Regions from separate parts of the Ancylomarina subtilis genome, predicted to be linked through region 1. Evidence: riboswitches for the same ligand, from Rfam matches in the RefSeq annotation. Region 1 holds a riboswitch; the other holds the start of a gene.
The links. A riboswitch is a leader RNA that binds a small molecule or an ion and turns the genes downstream of it on or off. The one in region 1 is predicted to bind S-adenosylmethionine.

Region 1 (4,203 bases):
AACACTAGTGTTGTTCCATCAGGTGAAATTGCAGGATAGCGAAGCCAGGTTGGCGTTTCTGCCCCCAAAAGACTTTTGGCTAAAGCAACTAAGAAAGTTGTAATGAAGAATAGCTTTTTTATCATGTCTCAGTTTGTTAATTTAGTAATAGAGTCAAAAGCGTTTATCTTATCTGAGATAAAATGCACATCACGTTTCTTATCATATATCATGCCGGAATTCTTATATGGCATAAAATCAGTGTGTAGGTGTTTTGTTCTTTTGTTTTATTTGTTCGCAGACGAACAAAGAGTGTACGATTTCGTACTCTTGAATGGAGCTGTTTGAAACTAAATATAATTTTAAAAATATTGTTATGTAGATTGTTGGTGATAATGTGATATTTTGATTCAAGAATGATGAATTGATGATACAGTTGTATAACTGTGTGTGATTTCCAAAAGGTCTAAATCAAAGACTTGAAAAATGTTTTAAAAATAATTTATTTCCTGAGAGCCTTTAAAATAAGGGGGTTGTGTAATCTTTTGATTTGTTATTTAGATGGAAAAAGTGGGGTGTGGATTTGGAAAATAAAAAAACATCTTTACATTTGCCAACAGTTATAAGCAAAGAAACCTCTTTTTTTGAGGTGATAATTTATACAGAAGAAGTGAGAGAACAGGCTCTGAGACCTTCTGACAACCGCGGCTCCAAAACCGAAAGGTGTCAAATCCTGACCAAGTAATTGGTGAATATAAATTAGGAACTATGAAGACAGAAAATCAAAACATCAATCAGGTAGCTCAACATGAGCTAAACTTACATTTGCAAATCTTTAGTGCATCGACTCAAATGATGCGTATGCAAATGATGATGCGTATGCTGTAACGCATTCTGTCTATAAAATTTCCCCTTTTTTAGATGCCGGTGCGTATAAAATAACTCCGATAAGGGAACTCAAATTCATTATTTGTTTTTTTTAATATTTCATTGTGTCTGATTTTTTGATCAGAGCACGGGAAATTGTACAAGCCATTACCAAAGGATTAAATCATCCTGTGTTCTTTGTACATCAGACTTTTAATGTGTTTGTGACAATATGAGTTCGAATTCAAGAACTCACCTATTCATTTTTATTTCATAAAAAATAATTGGAAAGTGATATTTCTTAACGGGAATATACTGTCCTAAAAACAAGATAGCTATGTCTAAAAATTTAAGATACGAAACATTACAAGTACACGCAGGTCAGGAAGTTGATGCCGTAACAAACTCGAGAGCGGTTCCATTGTATCAAACCACAGCTTATACGTTTAATAATTCTGAGCATGCTGCCAATCTGTTTGGATTGAAAGAATTCGGGAATATTTACACCCGTTTGCAGAACCCAACCAACGATGTTTTTGAGAAGCGAATTGCTGTCCTGGAAGGGGGTGTTGCAGCTGTTGCAACCGGCTCAGGGCAAGCGGCTCAGTTTTTGGCTTTAACCAATATTTTGGAAGCAGGAGACAATTTTGTGAGTGCTGCTCAAATTTATGGTGGAACCTATAATCAATTCAAAGTCCAGTTTAAACGTCTTGGTATTGAATGTCGTTTCGTTGATATCGATCAGCCTGAAACAATTGTGCCTTTAATCGATGAGAAAACGAAAGCCATTTATGTTGAAGCTTTACCTAATCCAAAATTTTCAATCCCGGATTTTGAGCAGGTTTCAGCAATTGCAAAAAAATATGATTTACCACTGATTGTGGATAATACGCTTGGTGCAGGAGGTTACTTATTCCGACCAATTGAGCATGGTGCGAATGTGGTTGTCCAGTCTGCTACCAAGTGGATTTGCGGACATGGAACTGCAGTGGGAGGCGTTATTGTTGACGGTGGCAATTACAATTGGGGTAATGGGAAATTCCCTCAATTTAGTGAGCCATCTGAAGGGTATCATGGGCTTGTTTTTTGGGATGTTTTCGGCTCGGACGGTCCTTTGGGAAATATTGCTTTCGCAATTCGTGCACGTGTTGAGGGCTTAAGAGATTACGGTTGCAGTCAGAGCCCTTTCAATTCATTTTTACTGCTTCAGGGTCTGGAGACTTTATCCTTACGTTTGGATCGACATGTGGAAAATACTGTAGCCTTAGCTAAATGGTTGGAAGAACAGGATTGGGTAGAAAATGTGAATTATCCAGGCTTGCCATCGAGTCCTTACTACGAAAAAGCGAAGAAATATTTTAAAAAAGGAGCGGGTTCTGTTTTGACTTTTAAAGTCAAGGGGGGCAAAGCGATTGCTGATAAAGTGGTTGATGGAGTTGAGTTGCTTTCGCATGTTGCCAATTTGGGAGATGCTAAAAGTTTGATTATTCATCCAAGTTCAACGACACATGAACAGCTGAGTTTGGAAGAACAAAAAGAGTCGGGAGTGGAACCGGGTTTGTTGAGAATTTCGGTGGGAATTGAACATATCGAAGATATCAAATCGGATTTGGAGCAAGCTTATATAAAGGCAAGACAGAAGTAATCGTGAAATATAAGACAACAACACAAAAATAGAATATCGTGAATCCAAAATATTACAAACATAAAGAAGGTTTAATTCTGGAGTCCGGACAACTACTCCATGATTTGACCATTGCTTATCACACTTATGGTGAGTTCGATCCACAAAAGAATAACGTTGTGTGGGTGTGCCATGCGCTCACGGCTAATTCAGATGTTTTCGATTGGTGGTCGGGTTTATTTGGGGAGGATGATTATTTCAATCCCAAAGAGCACTTTATAGTTTGTGCTAATATTTTGGGTTCATGTTATGGTAGTACAGGGCCATTAAGTGTATATGAGAAGACGGGGAAACCGTATTATCATGAGTTCCCAAATTTGACCGTTCGTGATTTAGTTGCCGCTCATGAGGTATTAAGATTGGAGTTGGGAATTGAACGAATTAACACTTTAATTGGAAGTTCTTTAGGTGGGATGCAGGCTTTGGAATGGGCATATAATCTGAATAGCAATCTCGATCATTTGATTTTTCTTGCCAGTAATGCCTGGCATTCGCCATGGGGAATTGCTTTTAATGAATCACAACGAATGGCAATTGCTGTTGATCCAACATGGAAGGATTCAACTGACGAGGCAGGTTTGGAAGGTATGAAAACAGCTCGTTCTATCGCTTTGTTGAGTTACCGAAATTATCAAACCTATCAGGATACGCAAAGTGAAACGGATCCTGATAAACAGGATGATTTTAAGGCCAGCTCTTATCAAAATTATCAGGGATTGAAATTGGCGAATCGTTTTAATGCCTATTCGTATTGGGGACTGTCCAAAATTATGGATGGGCATAATATTGGTCGGGGAAGAATCTCTCCGGAAAAAGCTTTAAGTCAGATTCAGGTCAAGACTCTGGTTATTGGTGTTGAATCAGATCTCTTATTTCCTGTAGCAGAACAAAAATTTATTGCTCAAAATATGCCAAGAGCGCAGTATGCTGAGATTGGTTCGCTTTATGGACACGATGGGTTTTTACTGGAGCAAAAACAATTAACAAGAGTTATTCAATCATTTTATAAATAAACAGTGTAATGAGTAAAAAATTAAAAATTGGCGTGTTTGGTTATGGCGTTGTGGGGTCTGGCTTGGCTCATGTTTTAAAAAATTCCAAGGGGCTAGATGCCTCAATTGTAAAAGTTTGTGTGAAGGATCCGACTAAGGAACGTGATTTGCCACCCGAATTTGTGACTTTGAATCCGGATGATATTCTGAACGATCCTGAAATTAATGTTGTTGCAGAATTGATAGATGATGCAGATGATGCCTATCGTATTGTGAAAACGGCTTTAAAAAATGGCAAACATGTGGTTTCTGCAAATAAAAAAATGTTGGCTCATCATATCGAAGAGTTGATTCAGTTACAGTGGGAGCATAAGGTTTCTTTTCTTTATGAGGCATCGGCTTGTGGCAGTATTCCAATTATTCGTAATCTGGAAGAGTACTACGATAACGATTTGTTGCAATCGGTTAGTGGTATTTTGAATGGTTCGTCGAATTATATTCTAAGTAAGATTTTCAATGAAAATCTGGATTATGGTGTTGCCTTAAAGCAAGCTCAGGAGTTGGGTTTTGCCGAAAGCGATCCAACTTCGGATGTGGAAGGTTTCGATACGCTCTATAAGTTGATTATTCTAACTGTTCATGGTTTTGGTTTGTTTGTTCATCCCGATCAGGTTTTTAATA
Region 2 (4,203 bases), 1.1 Mb from region 1:
AGATTGAAGATCACAAACAGAAGGCTGACCGAGCTGAACGTGATGGTGATTTCGGTTTGGTTGCTGAGCTTAGATATGGCAAGATTAAAGAAGATGAAGAACTGTTGAATCAACTTCAAAATGAATTGGTTGCCAATCAGGAGACGGCTTTAATCAAAGAAGAAGTGACCAGCGAAGATATTGCTGAGGTGGTGGCAAAATGGACGGGCATACCCGTTTCAAAAATGTTGCGTAGCGATAGAGAGAAGCTCTTGTATTTGGAAGATGAGCTGCATAAGAGTGTGGTCGGGCAAGATGAGGCGATTGAACTTGTGGCAGATGCAGTCCGTCGTTCGCGTGCCGATTTGCAGGACAGTCGTCGCCCCATTGGAAGTTTCTTGTTTTTGGGAACAACAGGTGTTGGAAAAACGGAGTTGGCTAAGACTTTGGCCGAGTACCTTTTCAACGATGCAAATGCTTTGACTCGTATTGATATGAGTGAATATCAGGAGCGTCATGCGGTAAGCCGTTTGGTTGGGGCTCCTCCGGGATACGTGGGCTATGACGAGGGAGGACAATTAACTGAAGCCGTCAGACGCAAGCCTTACTCAGTTGTGCTCTTGGATGAAATTGAGAAAGCACATCCGGATACCTTTAATATTCTGTTGCAAGTTTTAGACGAAGGTCGATTAACGGATAATAAGGGCCGAGTGGCGGATTTTAGAAATACCATCATTATTATGACATCGAATATGGGAGCCCATATTATTCAGGATAAATTGGAGAATATCGATATGAATAAGCGGATGGCCGTGTTGGATGAAACTAAAATTGAAGTACTAAAACTGTTGAAACAAACGGTTCGTCCGGAATTTTTGAATCGGATTGACGAAACCGTGATGTTTACGCCTCTTAATATTGAGGAAGTTAAACAAATTGTAGAGCTTCAGATTGGTGCTTTAAAAAGCATGCTGGCTAAAAAGGATATTCAACTGGAAGTGTCAGCAGATGTTATTTCTCATTTGGCTGATGTTGGTTTTGAGCCTCAGTTTGGAGCCAGACCCATCAAGCGTGTTATTCAGCGAATGATTCTCAATCCGCTATCCAAAGAGATCTTGTCGGGAAGACTGATTTCTGAGAATACTATCTCGATTGAACTGGAGGGGGAAAAGCTGGTTTTTAAAAATCAGTCATAAAATAGGGCTTAGTAAGTTTGAGGTTTATATTTTAGAATTAGGTGCAGTCTTGGGGCTGCACCTTTTTTATTTTTCATACATATGTAGTGAAAGATGTCATGTTTTAAACATGAAATTGGTTTTCTTAGTTTTGTTTCAAAAAACTTTCAAGAAAAAATAAAGACCTTCGGGTATTTATTTTGACGTATTATTTGTGTTTTGTTAGTTGTTTAAAATCAGCTCAGTATGAGGATTTGTTTGTTCGTTTAAAAAAACATAAACCCGAAATATAATTTAAACATAAGAGATGTATTTTTGATTTTGTACTTAAAGAGGGCTTGGAAAGATAAAAAAAGCTCTCTATGTTTGCAGCGTCAATTTCAATTAGAAATAGTTGATTTATACAGAAGAGTGGAGAGACAGGCTCGATGAAACTCTAGCAACCTGACACCAGTTAAGGTGCTAAGTCCTGATCCAATAGTTATGGAGAATATAAATTAAATTAGAAATGAACAATACTTTCTGCAATTTCGAACACCCATTCTTAATTCCCTTATTGGGGAAGTTAATTCCTAACGAAGCCTTTTTTATGCTTTGTATGCGAATGTGTATGCGGATGTGTTAAACCCGTTTTTTTACCGGAATCATATTGTCAGACATTTTATGTTTTGACCTTCATTACTCTTTTTTGATTTTATTCTCTGATATCAGACCTTGTTACTGTACTTCTTACAGCAACTGGTTTGTTAAAGCAGGATAGAAAATCAAACATTAGAAGACCTCCGGAAATTAGGGACTCCCCTTTCAGCTTATCATTAACAATTAGTCATACCATATACTTTATTTCAGTACCATGATTACGAACCAGAGCATTAAACCAAGTAATGGGATAGCTTTGCTACCTTTTGCTGTATTTATATTTACTTTTTTGGGAGCCGGGATTCTTTTGGAAGATTTCTATGCGATTCCTTCACCCATATCTGTATTTCTAGGTATTATAACTGCCTTTTTATTTTTGAAAGGCACAAGTGATGAAAAATTCAATACGCTGCTCAAAGGCTGTGGTGAACAGAAGATTTTGACCATGTGTTTGATTTATCTTTTGGCTGGAGCATTTGCCTCTGTAACTGGTGCTATGGGAGGGGTTGAATCTACAGTGAATCTGGGTTTGAGTTTTATTCCTTCTCAGTATCTGGCGGTAGGAGTCTTTCTTCTGGCTTCATTTCTTTCAATTTCAACGGGAACTTCTGTGGGGGCAATTGTCGCTTTAGGACCCATTGCCGTTGGTTTAGCCGAGAGTAGTGGGGTGTCGCTTTCACTTTTAATGGGCAGTCTTTTGGGAGGCGCCATGTTTGGCGATAATCTGTCAGTGATTTCAGATACGACCATTGCGGCCACACAAACACAGGGTTGTAAGATGAAAGACAAATTCAGAGTTAACCTTTATATTGCTGTACCAGCAGCTCTGTTATGCTTAATAATACTCTTTTATGTAGGCAATATTGCACCTGTAAAGCATTCAATACCATTAATACCTGCAGACTATTCTCTGTTGTCAATCTTACCATATATTTTGGTTCTAATTCTTGCAATAACGGGTGTTAATGTCTTTACCGTTTTAACTTTGGGATGTATTTCAGCCGGGATAATTGGTATGGCTACAGGTCATTTTGGTTTTTTGGAACTCGGAAAGCGTGTATACGAGGGATTTAATAATATGTCAGAGATTTTCTTACTCTCGATGCTAACAGGAGGTTTGGCTGCACTTGTCAGGGAAGCTGGCGGTATTAACTACCTATTGAAGAGTGTTGAAGCCTGTGTTCGAGGACGTAAGTCAGCTCAATTGGGGATTGGCGCCTTAGTTTCTCTCACGGATTTTTCTATAGCTAACAATACCGTTTCCATCATTATAACAGGGCCCATAGCTAAACAAATAAGTGAAACGTATCGTATTGACAAGCGGAAAACAGCAGCACTGATCGATATTTTTTCCTGTATCTCACAAGGAATTTTGCCTTATGGCGCACAGGTTCTGATTCTTTTGGGATTTACATCCGGTAGATTGACTTATTGGGAATTGGTACCCAATGTGCATTACCTTTTAGTGTTGCTAGGCTTTAGTTTATTGGCCATTTATTCTCCTTTTTGGGATCGCATTATTAAAAAGCGAATGTAGGTTTTTCATTAAAATTTAGTGAGGCTTGAATCTCAGTCTGTTTGTCGTGTGAACGAACAGATAATAGGATTGTTATGCTTTGTTTTAAATGAATAATAGGTCGGTAATTGATCGTTTTTTATCAATTGTCCGATATAGATAAATCACATTTATTGAGAACTAAATAAAGTGCATTCATAAATCAAAATCATGTTTAAGGAAAGAAAAGAAACAGTCGGTGTTTTAGATTCCTGGGATGGGAACAGGCATCAGTGGAAAAAACGAGTTGCTTATGGTATTAGTTGGGTATTTGTAGCTTGTATGGATATGATGTGTTTGGTTCGGATGTGAGACATTTATCCATTATTTATGAAATAAGATCTTGGTCTTTTAAAAGACTATCAAAAAGAAATATTATAAAACAAGTCATATTATTCAAAAAGCTTTGGAGACTTATTGACTGAAAATATAAAAAAATGAAGAAGTTAATATTACCATTACTATATATATTGATCCTGTCAGGATCTGTATTAGCACAAAAAAAAGCCATTTCAGGAGCAGTTACTGATGCTCAAACAGGAGAAGTTTTGCCAGGAGTAAGTGTTGTGATTCCGGGGACAACACTTGGAACCATTACCAACCAGGAGGGAAAATTTCAGTTGGGGATCGATCGGAAATATCCCTTAGTTGAATTAAGGTTTGTGGGCTATCAGACAAAACAGGTTGAACTCGGAAATCAGACTATTCTTAAAGTAGGTCTGAGTCCGGAACAGGTTGGTTTAAACGAGGTCACAATTGTGGGGAGTCGTAATCGAAACCGATCAGTAATCGAAACGCCTACGCCGGTCGATATTATTCCACTTGAAGCAGTGGTTCAGCAGTCTGCCCAATTGG

Region 2: linked by a shared signal. The riboswitch ahead of EV201_RS04250 (Na+/H+ antiporter NhaC family protein) and the one ahead of EV201_RS08800 (O-acetylhomoserine aminocarboxypropyltransferase/cysteine synthase family protein) in region 1 are both predicted to bind S-adenosylmethionine.

What each region holds. Positions count from the first base shown of each region.
Region 1 covers NZ_SHKN01000001.1:2,151,081-2,155,283, reverse strand. The annotation lists gene EV201_RS08805 (S41 family peptidase) at 1-125, opposite strand, end outside; SAM riboswitch class I at 634-740, shown strand; gene EV201_RS08800 (O-acetylhomoserine aminocarboxypropyltransferase/cysteine synthase family protein) at 1,184-2,491, shown strand; gene EV201_RS08795 (homoserine O-acetyltransferase family protein) at 2,530-3,543, shown strand; gene EV201_RS08790 (homoserine dehydrogenase) at 3,552-4,203, shown strand, end outside.
Region 2 covers NZ_SHKN01000001.1:1,021,584-1,025,786, reverse strand. The annotation lists gene clpB (ATP-dependent chaperone ClpB) at 1-1,175, shown strand, start outside; SAM riboswitch class I at 1,551-1,653, shown strand; gene EV201_RS04250 (Na+/H+ antiporter NhaC family protein) at 2,008-3,330, shown strand; gene EV201_RS16345 (hypothetical protein) at 3,520-3,660, shown strand; gene EV201_RS04245 (TonB-dependent receptor) at 3,786-4,203, shown strand, end outside.